3 regions of the Streptomyces sp. NPDC002845 genome follow, and region 3 is predicted to be linked to each of the others. Evidence: riboswitches for the same ligand, from Rfam matches in the RefSeq annotation. Region 3 holds a riboswitch; each other region holds the start of a gene.

Region 1 (3,265 bases), on a different contig from region 3:
CGCCAACACCGGCAACGGGTACTACGGCGGACTCCAGTTGTCGCAGGAGAACTGGGAGAAGTACGGCGGCCGCGAGTACGCGGAGCGCGCCGACCAGGCCAGCCGTTCCCAGCAGATAGCCGTCGCCGAGAGAATCCTCGCCGACCAGGGCGTCGGCGTCTGGGCCTCCTGCGGCCTGCTCACCGGCCTCGGCAGGGACTCCGGCTCCGCCGACGTAGACACCGGGGTCGTGGGTGACGGCCAGTCCGGTTCATCTGACTCGTCCGACTCATCCGGTACTCCTGATTCATCCGGTATTTCTGGTTCGTCCGACGCTTCCGACCCGTCCGGTACCTCTGACTCATCCGGTACCTCCGACCCGTCCCCGGATGTCGCCGAAGGTTCCACCAAGGCCGACACCGGACTGGTCGACACCGGCGAGAGCACCTCACAGGACTCCGACAGCTCGGCCACAGGCGACACCGGGAGTGGCGCTTCCGGCAACTCCCAACAGGGCGCCGACTCTTCGACCGGCGGCGACGGCGAGGAGAGCGCCGAAACCGGCACCGAAACCGAAGTCGAAGCCGACACCGAAACCACCGGCACCGGCCGCCACCGCGGCGACAGTGCCGACGAGAGCGCCGACGAGGGCGCGACCGGCGGCCGTATCGACGACGGTCGTACCGGCACCCCCTCTGGCCGTCACGCCTCCCGCGAGGCGCCGGACGACGGCTCGTACGTCGTCCGTACCGGGGACACCCTGTGGGCGATCGCCGACTCCCTTGGCGTCGAAGGCGGATGGTCCGTGCTGTACGCAGACAACAGGGGGACGGTCGGTGCTGACCCGAACCACATCATGCCCGGTCAGACCCTGGAGCTCGGGGTCGAATCGGGCGAAAAGCAGCGGTAGTTCGCGTCATGCTTCGCACCGAATGCCCGTTTTGATCTCGGTGGGAGATGAATCACAGAAGCCCTGATCCTTTTTGAAATTCGGCGAATCGCGTGTTTACGGTCGTGACTGCTCGCCACAGCGGGCTCCTGCGGTCGTCACGCCGAATCCTGCCAACGGCCGCACGGGAACAGTCGTCGCGTCAAGCGCCGTAGGCAGGAGCGGGGGACCCAAGGTAAGTGCCGGGCCCGGCAGTTGATGCCGGAACCGGCTCGGGGTGAAGCCGTGCGGAAGCGAAAGCGATCCGCGCGGCCGGGCAACTCAACCGGCCCGAACCCGACAGCTCACCTCGTAGGCGTCGGTGAGGGGATCGCAAACATGCTGCACTCTTGCAAGGGCAAGCACCGTCGTCCGTCCAAGGCCAGCCGCCTCGTCGCGCTCGCCGGTGTCACCGGCGCCGCCATCGCCGCCCCGCTGATGGCCGCCGGCAGCGCCTCCGCCGCCACCGCCTCCGAGTGGGACGCGGTCGCGCAGTGCGAGTCCGGCGGCAACTGGTCCATCAACACCGGCAACGGGTACTACGGCGGCCTGCAGTTCTCGGCCTCGACCTGGGCCGGGTACGGCGGCACCCAGTACGCCGCCACCGCGGACCAGGCCACCAAGGCCCAGCAGATAGAGATCGCCGAGAAGGTCCTCGCGGGCCAGGGCAAGGGCGCCTGGCCGACCTGCGGCACGGGTCTGTCCAGCGCCGCGTACGACGGCGGCGCGAGCACCGGCACCGAAAGCTCCGCCAACAACTCCGGTTCCAGCTCCTCCGGTTCCAGCTCTTCGGGTTCCAGCTCCTCCGAGCAGGGCACCCAGGAGCAGGAGACCCGCGCCTCGCGTTCCTCCGAGCGGGCCACCGTCGAGACTCCGACCGGCAAGACGGTCAAGAAGGGCGACGGCGAGTACGAGGTCGTCTCCGGCGACACCCTCAGCGGCATCGCCGCCGAGAACGACGTCGAGGGTGGCTGGCAGAAGCTCTTCCAGCTGAACAAGGACATCATCGACGACGCCGACTTCATCTACCCGGGCCAGCAGCTGCACCTCGGCTGAAGCCGAAGCTGAAGCTGGGGCTGAAGCCGAACCAAGGCTGAGGCCGAGGCCGGCGGCCACTCCGGTTCGACAGGAGACTCATACGACTCTCAGTTGAACCAAAGGATCCTCACATCCGTGGTCCTCATACTGGAGGCCTCGTGAGGGTCACCCCCGTCCCCACGGGCTCCCCGCCCCGGTGCGTACTCCCCCGTACGCACCGGGGCGGGGCTTTTTCATCGCCACCTTCTTCGCCGCCCTTCGTCACCTTCATCCGGCACCTTCATCGCGACCTTCTCCGTCTCCCCACTTTTCTTCGCCACCCCTCTTTGTTCCGTTCGGGAACAATAGGTGCCGTCAGTCCTTGTCCACGGGACGGTCGGTCGGCTGGCCTATGTCCCGGAGGCGGTTAGGCTCTAGTCGCAAGGCCTTGCGCCCCGCACTCTCAGCGTCACATCCAAGAAGGAGATGCTCGTGCCGTCCATCGACGTCGTCGTAGCCCGGGAAATCCTGGACTCCCGAGGCAACCCCACGGTCGAGGTCGAGGTCGGCCTCGACGACGGCAGCACGGGTCGTGCCGCCGTTCCGTCCGGCGCTTCCACCGGCGCCTTCGAGGCCATCGAGCTCCGCGACGGTGACTCCAACCGCTACCTCGGCAAGGGCGTCGAGAAGGCCGTCCTCGCCGTCATCGAGCAGATCGGCCCGGAGCTGGTCGGCTACGACGCCACCGAGCAGCGCCTGATCGACCAGGCGATGTTCGACCTGGACGCCACCGACAACAAGGGCTCCCTCGGCGCCAACGCCATCCTCGGCGTCTCGCTCGCCGTCGCCCACGCCGCCTCCGAGGCCAGCGACCTCCCCCTCTTCCGCTACCTGGGCGGCCCGAACGCGCACCTGCTGCCGGTGCCGATGATGAACATCCTGAACGGCGGCTCGCACGCCGACTCCAACGTGGACATCCAGGAGTTCATGATCGCCCCGATCGGCGCGGAGTCTTTCTCCGAGGCCCTACGCTGGGGCGCCGAGGTCTACCACACCCTGAAGAAGGTCCTGAAGAGCAAGGGCCTGGCCACCGGCCTCGGCGACGAGGGCGGCTTCGCCCCGAACCTCGGCTCCAACCGCGAGGCCCTCGACCTCATCCTTGAGGCCGTCAAGGAGGCCGGCTACACCCCCGGCGAGCAGATCGCCCTCGCGCTCGACGTCGCCGCGTCCGAGTTCTACAAGGACGGCTCCTACGTCTTCGAGGGCAAGAACCGCACGGCCGCCGAGATGACGGAGTACTACGCGGAGCTGGTGGAGGCCTACCCGCTCGTCTCCATCGAG
Region 2 (3,265 bases), on a different contig from region 3:
ACCGTCTGGCGAAGCTGGTTTCCGAGGGACTCGAAGAACTTCCCGAGACCGTCTGAGGAACCCTCCGACCGTTCCGCGGTCAGGGTGACGTCAAAAGCGTCACGCACACACCGAAGGGCTCGTCCGAATTATCGGGCGGGCCCTTCACATTTCTGTCGCATTTCCGTATCTCGGGCAGCAGAAATAATCCCCCGCGAATTACACCCTCTTTGTATACGGCTTCTGTGTTAATGCCGCAGGCTCGTCATGTTTACGGGATGTTGCGAAGTCCTCACGCGCTCGACGCGATCCGGACCGCCGGGCCCAGCAGGAAAGCGGAGCCGGTGCGCGGCGGTCGCGCGCTCGGTGTGCAGGGCCGTGATCGCCCTGGCCCGCTCGCTGTCGCCGCGCGCGACGGCGTCGACGATCCCGCCGTGCTCCGCCCAGGACTCCACGGGGTTGGCGGGCGCCTCGACGGCGTACATCCAGGCGATCTTGTGCCGCAGCTGGGAGAGCGTCGAGGTCAGGGCGGGGCTGCCGGAGGCCTGGGCGAGCGTCTCGTGGAACCAGCCGCCCAGGGAGCGCAGATCCTCGCTGTTGCCCCGCCTGGCCCGCTCCTGACCCAGCCTCACCAGGCCGCGCAGCACCTTGAGATGGGCCTCGGTGCGACGCTGGGCGGCGCGCACGGCGCCGAGCGGCTCCAGCAGCATGCGCATCTCCAGCAGGTCGGAGGCCTCCTGCTCGGTGGGCTCCGCGACGCACGCGCCCGCGTGCCTGCGGGTGACGACGAAGCCCTCGGCCTCCAGCGTGCGCAGGGCCTCGCGCACGGGGACGCGCGAGACGCCGTAGCGGCGCGCGAGCAGTTCCTCGGTGAGCCGGCTGCCGCGCTCGTAGACACCCGCGACGATGTCATCACGGATCGCCGTGCATACCGAGTGCGCCGGAATACGCATGACCGACCTCCGCCTTAATCCCCGTGAAACGTCGATGATTGACGTGTGTTCGAGTGACTCTATTGCAGAGAGCCGGAATTTCCGATGGCGGGCCGGAATCCATGGATATTTTTTGGACAAGAGGTGCGCGGCGACGGCGAAAGCCCCGGCTCGGTGAGCCGGGGCTTCGCGAGTCGCCGGGCCGGTCGCCGGAACCGGGCGCGCCGGTCGTCAGACGTTCACGCCGTGCGAGCGCAGGTACGCGACGGGGTCGATGTCCGAGCCGTACTCTGGCGTGGTGCGGGCCTCGAAGTGCAGGTGCGCGCCGGTGACGTTGCCGGTCGCCCCGGAGAGGGCGATCTGCTGGCCCGGGGTGACCGCCTGGCCGACTCCGACGCCGATGGACGACAGGTGGCCGTACTGGGTGTACGTGCCGTCGTTCATCTCGATCACGACCTGGTAGCCGTATGCGCCGGCCCAGCCCGCCTCGACGACGGTGCCGGAGCCGACCGCCTGGACGGGGGTGCCGGAGGCGGCGTGGAAGTCGACGCCGGTGTGGCTGCCGGAGGACCAGACGGCGCCGCCGGCCATGTAGCCGGTGGAGACGTACGAGCCGCTGACCGGGGCGACGTAGGAGTTGAGGCGCCGGCGCTCGGCCTCGCGGGCGGCGCGCTCCTTGGCCTCGCGCTCCTCCTTGGCCTTCTCCTCGGCCCGCTTCCTCGCGAGTTCCTCGGCCCGCTTCGCAGCGGCGGCCTCCTCGGCGGCCTGCTGCTGGGCGGCGGCCTGGGTCTCGATCTGCTCGGCGACCACGTCCCCGATGCCGATGATCTGGGTGAGTCCGGTCTGCTCGGCGGAGGTCTCCGCGGCGAGCGCCGGGGCGGCCAGGGTGCCGATAACGCCGGTGCTGGTGAGTGCGGCGACGCCCACGGTCCTCGTGGTCGTGCGCTTCACACGGCCGGGACCGCGGTGCTTCCCGGTGGCGCGGGTGAACGCCATGAAGTGGCTGATCCTTTCCCTCCCTCTCGCCTACCGGGTTAGCTGACGGGTTCGGAGCAGGAAGGTCTCCTACGGAGACCCTTCACTTCGTGAAGGGCGTCCGATTCACCCCAGGGACTGCGGTTGGGTCCCCGGCTCCCCTGGCTCGCGCCGTACGGGGACTCGGCGATGACTGTCCGGTGCCGCGGGCGCGGCGCACTGCCTGACGAACAGCCGGACCGACGCTAAGTGGACCATCTTTCAAACGACAAACGGATCAAGGGTTTTGTAGCGCATGCCACAGGTCATTCAGGCAATCTCCTCCATCAATACGGACAAACAGGGGCCCTGGTGACTCTTTCGTCACCAGGGCCCCTGTCGCGACCTCGGCTCTACTCGGCCGGAACGACGGTCACTTCGCCGATGCCGAGGGCCCTGACGGGCTCCTCGATCTGCGCGGCGTCGCCGACGAGGACGGTCACCAGACGGTCCACCGGGAAGGCGTTCACGGCGGCCGCGGTGGCCTCCACGGTGCCGGTGGCGGCGAGCTGCTGATACAGCGTCGCCTGGTAGTCGTCCGGCAGGTACTGCTCGACCTGGTCGGCGAGCGTGCTCGCGACGGCCGCCGCGGTCTCGTACTTCAGGGGCGCGACCCCGACGAGGTTCTGCACGGCGATGTCCCGCTCAGCGTCCGTCAGGCCCTCGGCCGCGAGGGTGCGCAGCACGGTCCACAGGTCGTCGAGCGCGGGGCCGGTGTTCGGTGTGTCGACGGAGCCGCTGATGGCGAGCATCGAGGCGCCCGTGCCGCCGGGCGCGGAACGCAGCACCTGCCCGAACGCCCGCACACCGTAGGTGTAGCCCTTTTCCTCGCGCAGGACGCGGTCCAGGCGGGAGGTGAGGGTGCCGCCGAGGCAGTAGGTGCCGAGCACCTGGGCGGGCCACACCCGGTCGTGCCGGTCGGCGCCGACGCGGCCGATCAGCAGCTGCGTCTGGACAGCGCCCGGGCGGTCGACGACGACGACGCGCCCGGTGTCGTCCGCGGCCACCGGCGGCACCGGACGCGGGTCGGCCGAGGAGCCGGTCCAGGCGCCCAGGGTGTCGCCGAGCAGCGCGTCGAGGTCGGTGCCGGTGAGGTCGCCGACGACGACTGCGGTGGCCGTGGCGGGGCGTACGTGCTTCTCGTAGAAGGCGCGCACGGCCGCCGAGTCGATGGCCGACACCGTCTCCTCGGTGCCCTGGCGCGGGCGCGACATGCGCGAGGTCGCCGGGAACAGCTGCCTGGAGAGCTCCTTGGCGGCACGGCGGGCCGGGTTGGCGGTCTCGTGCGGGATCTCGTCCAGCCGGTTCCGTACGAGGCGTTCGACCTCGCTGTCCTCGAA
Region 3 (3,265 bases):
TATACGACGGACAAGGGCGCCGAACGGCTGCGCGGGCTCGGCGACACCGCCGACGTCGTGGCCCTCGGCCCCGAGCTGGACTGGCGGGCGGTCCTCGACCACCTCGGCACCGTACGCGGCATCGGGCGTCTCATGGTCGAGGGCGGCGGCCGGGTCCACACCCAGTTGCTCCAGCAGGGGCTCGCCGACGAGCTGCAGCTCGCCGTCGCCCCGGTGTTCGTGGGGGAGGCGGACGCGCCCCGCATGTTCGGGACGGGGCCGTACCCCGGCGGCCCGACCGGCCGGATGCGGCTCCTGGAGACCCGGCCCGTCGGTGACGTCGTCCTCATGCGGTACGTCCCCACGGTCCCGGGGGCCAGAAGCGAGCCCTCCGCCGCCGACCGGCACTGGCTGAAGCTGGCCTGCGAGCTGGCGGCGCAGTGCCCGCCCTCGCGGACGGCCTTCAGTGTGGGCGCGGTGATCGTCGCGGCCGACGGCACGGAGCTGGCCCGCGGTCACTCCCGCGAGGGCACCGACCCGGTCGTCCACGCTGAGGAGGCCGCCCTCGCCAAGCTCGACCCCGCCGACCCGAGCCTCGCCTCCGCCACCGTCTACAGCAGCCTGGAGCCCTGCGCCCGCCGCGCCTCCCGCCCCGCCTCCCCCTGCGCCCGACTGATCCTCGACGCGGGCGTACGGCGCGTCGTCACCGCCTGGCGCGAGCCCGACACCTTCGTCACCGCCGCCGACGGCAGCGGACTCCTCGCGGACGCCGGGGTCGACGTGCTCGTCCTGCCCGAGTACGAGCAGCGGGCGAAGGAGCCGAACCGCCACCTGTTGCCCGGGTGACAGGTCACCGATTCCTGCGTGACAGGTCGCCGATCCCCGGGTGACAGGTCACCGCCGTAAACCCTGGTGCTGGGCGGTCCGCGGATGGCGTACACTTGAGACATCGCCGCGGGGTGGAGCAGCTCGGTAGCTCGCTGGGCTCATAACCCAGAGGTCGCAGGTTCAAATCCTGTCCCCGCTACTGATGGCCGAGGGCCGGAACTCATTCGAGTTCCGGCCCTCGGCTTTGCGTGGGCGTGGGCGGCTTTCTGCGCGGCTGATCGTTGTCACAAAGCGTGCCCGACCGACCCCCCTCCGCATAACAACTGACACAACGTCAGATGAGCCGAGGTTTATGAGCCGAGGTCAACTCGCCCGATTTAGGCCCCTCATGGCCCGTAAGTCCAGCGCAAAAGACTGATCGATCATCCGGAACAGCTTGGAATACGGCCCCGGGGTCTATTAACGTTCGATAACGCAGCGCGGTTGTCCCAGCCGTCACAAGAGGCGGCTCCGTGCGCACGCGCCGAATCCCGTAAGGGAACCGGGGAACCACCACCTTGGGGTGAATCGGGCGGAAGCCGCCGTGGAAGTACGGCAGGTTTACGCGCGTAGGAGACCTTCCTGCTCCGAACCCGTCAGCTAACCCGGTAGGCGAGAAGGAAGGAAAGGAGTACGCCTACGTGGCGTCCAACCGGCCTGCCCCAGAAGCTCCGTCCGTGCCGAGCCAGCACAGCGGCGACACCTTCGCCTACGGCGGCTACGACAGCAAGGACGAGGGTCCCTGGCAGGAGTGGAATCCCACCGAGGAGTCCATTCGTCCCGTTCGCGGCCGGCACCGCGTAAGCAAGCAGCGCGGGGGAGGACTCGCCCGCAGCTCCACGGTTCTGGGCGTCGGCGTCATAGCCGCGGTCGGCGCGGGCGGCATGGCCACCGCGCAGACCGGCAAGCCGCCGGTGTCCATCTCGCTGCCCGACCTGCCGAGCGTGGGCTCGGTGTTCGAGGAATCGGACGAGGAGGAGGAAGAGCCGCAGGCTTCCGAGGCTCCGCTCACCAGCGCCGGCCTGACCACGGCCGACACCGATTCCGGTACGACCAACGCCGGTGAGGCACTGCGCGCCCGCATCATCCAGCAGGCCGAGTCCCAGCAGGACCAGGTCGACACCGCCGCCGCCAAGGCCGCCGAGGCCAAGGCCGCGGAGAAGGCCGCCGAACTCGCCGCCAAGGAGAAGAAGGAGGCCGAGGCCAAGGCCGCCGAGGAGAAGAGGCAGGCGGAGGAGGAGGCCCGGCAGAAGGCCGAGGAGGAGCGTCTCGCCGAGCTCGCCAGGCAGTACACGCTGCCGACCTCCTCGTACACCATCACCTCCTACTTCGGCCAGGCCGGCGCCCTGTGGTCCTCCGGCTACCACACCGGCCTCGACTTCGCCGCCCCCACGGGCACGCTGATCAAGGCCGTGCACAGCGGCACGATCACGTCGGCCGGCTGGGACGGGTCGTACGGCTACAAGACGGTGCTCACCCTGGAGGACGGCACGGAGATCTGGTACGCCCACCAGTCCTCCATCAACGTCAGCGTCGGCCAGCAGGTCGCCACGGGCGACATCATCGGCCGCGTCGGCGCCACCGGCAACGTCACCGGCGCTCACCTCCACCTGGAGGTCCACACCGCCGGCAGCAGCTCCGGGATCGACCCGATGGCGTGGCTGCAGAGCAAGGGGCTGAACCCGTAAGGCGTGAGTCGTGAGTCCAGGCTCCCGGTTTTACGGGATCTTGGGGAACCCGAGGCTGTTGGGGCCGGTCGTGCGGAATGCGCTTGCCCGGCCCGGCAGTTGACGTAGAGCATGACCATGACTTCTCTGCGCAAGCTGGGCTCGTCCGACCTTGAGGTCTTCCCGCTCTCCCTCGGCGGCAACGTCTTCGGCTGGACCGCCGACGAGGCACAGTCCTTCGCCGTGCTGGACGCGTACGCGGCGGTGGGCGGCAACTTCGTCGACTCGGCCGACTATTACTCGGCGTGGGCCGAGGGCAACTCGGGCGGGGAGTCCGAGACGGTCATCGGCAAGTGGGTGCGGGCCCGCGGCAATCGCGATGACGTCGTGATCGCCACCAAGGTCAGCCAGCACCCCGAGTACCAGGGACTGTCCGCCGCCAACATCAAGGCCGCCGCCGACGCCTCCCTGCGCCGCCTCGGCACCGATTACATCGACCTGTACTACACCCACTTCGACAAGCCCGAGGTGCCGGTCGAGGAGATCATCACCGCCCTCGACGAACTGGTGAAGGCCGGCAAGGTCCGCGCGATCGCCGCCTCCAACATCACCCCGGAGCGCCTGACGGCCTCCCTGGAGTTCTCCGACCGCGAGGGTCTGGCACGCTACGTGGCCCTGCAGCCCCACTACAACCTGGTCTCGCGCACCACGTACGAGGGTGCCCTGCAGGACGTGGTCGCCGCCTCCGGCCT

What was found. Region 3 has a riboswitch for cyclic di-AMP ahead of ACWD3C_RS14615 (M23 family metallopeptidase). Riboswitches for the same ligand answer to the same signal wherever they lie in the genome.
Region 1: another riboswitch for cyclic di-AMP. It lies ahead of ACWD3C_RS41025 (transglycosylase family protein); the one in region 3 lies ahead of ACWD3C_RS14615 (M23 family metallopeptidase).
Region 2: another riboswitch for cyclic di-AMP. It lies ahead of ACWD3C_RS17695 (M23 family metallopeptidase); the one in region 3 lies ahead of ACWD3C_RS14615 (M23 family metallopeptidase).

Annotation. Positions count from the first base shown of each region.
Region 1 covers NZ_JBSFUU010000093.1:18,483-21,747, reverse strand. Annotated here, with positions in the region: gene ACWD3C_RS41030 (transglycosylase family protein) at 1-889, shown strand, start outside; cyclic di-AMP (ydaO/yuaA leader) riboswitch at 1,066-1,241, shown strand; gene ACWD3C_RS41025 (transglycosylase family protein) at 1,247-1,963, shown strand; gene eno (phosphopyruvate hydratase) at 2,417-3,265, shown strand, end outside.
Region 2 covers NZ_JBSFUU010000021.1:121,931-125,195, forward strand. Annotated here, with positions in the region: gene ACWD3C_RS17685 (HPr family phosphocarrier protein) at 1-56, shown strand, start outside; gene ACWD3C_RS17690 (GntR family transcriptional regulator) at 228-932, opposite strand; gene ACWD3C_RS17695 (M23 family metallopeptidase) at 1,143-1,907, opposite strand; cyclic di-AMP (ydaO/yuaA leader) riboswitch at 1,920-2,085, opposite strand; gene ACWD3C_RS17700 (M16 family metallopeptidase) at 2,279-3,265, opposite strand, start outside.
Region 3 covers NZ_JBSFUU010000017.1:22,975-26,239, reverse strand. Annotated here, with positions in the region: gene ACWD3C_RS14625 (dihydrofolate reductase family protein) at 1-825, shown strand, start outside; tRNA gene ACWD3C_RS14620 (tRNA-Met) at 933-1,006, shown strand; cyclic di-AMP (ydaO/yuaA leader) riboswitch at 1,319-1,476, shown strand; gene ACWD3C_RS14615 (M23 family metallopeptidase) at 1,488-2,534, shown strand; gene ACWD3C_RS14610 (aldo/keto reductase) at 2,652-3,265, shown strand, end outside.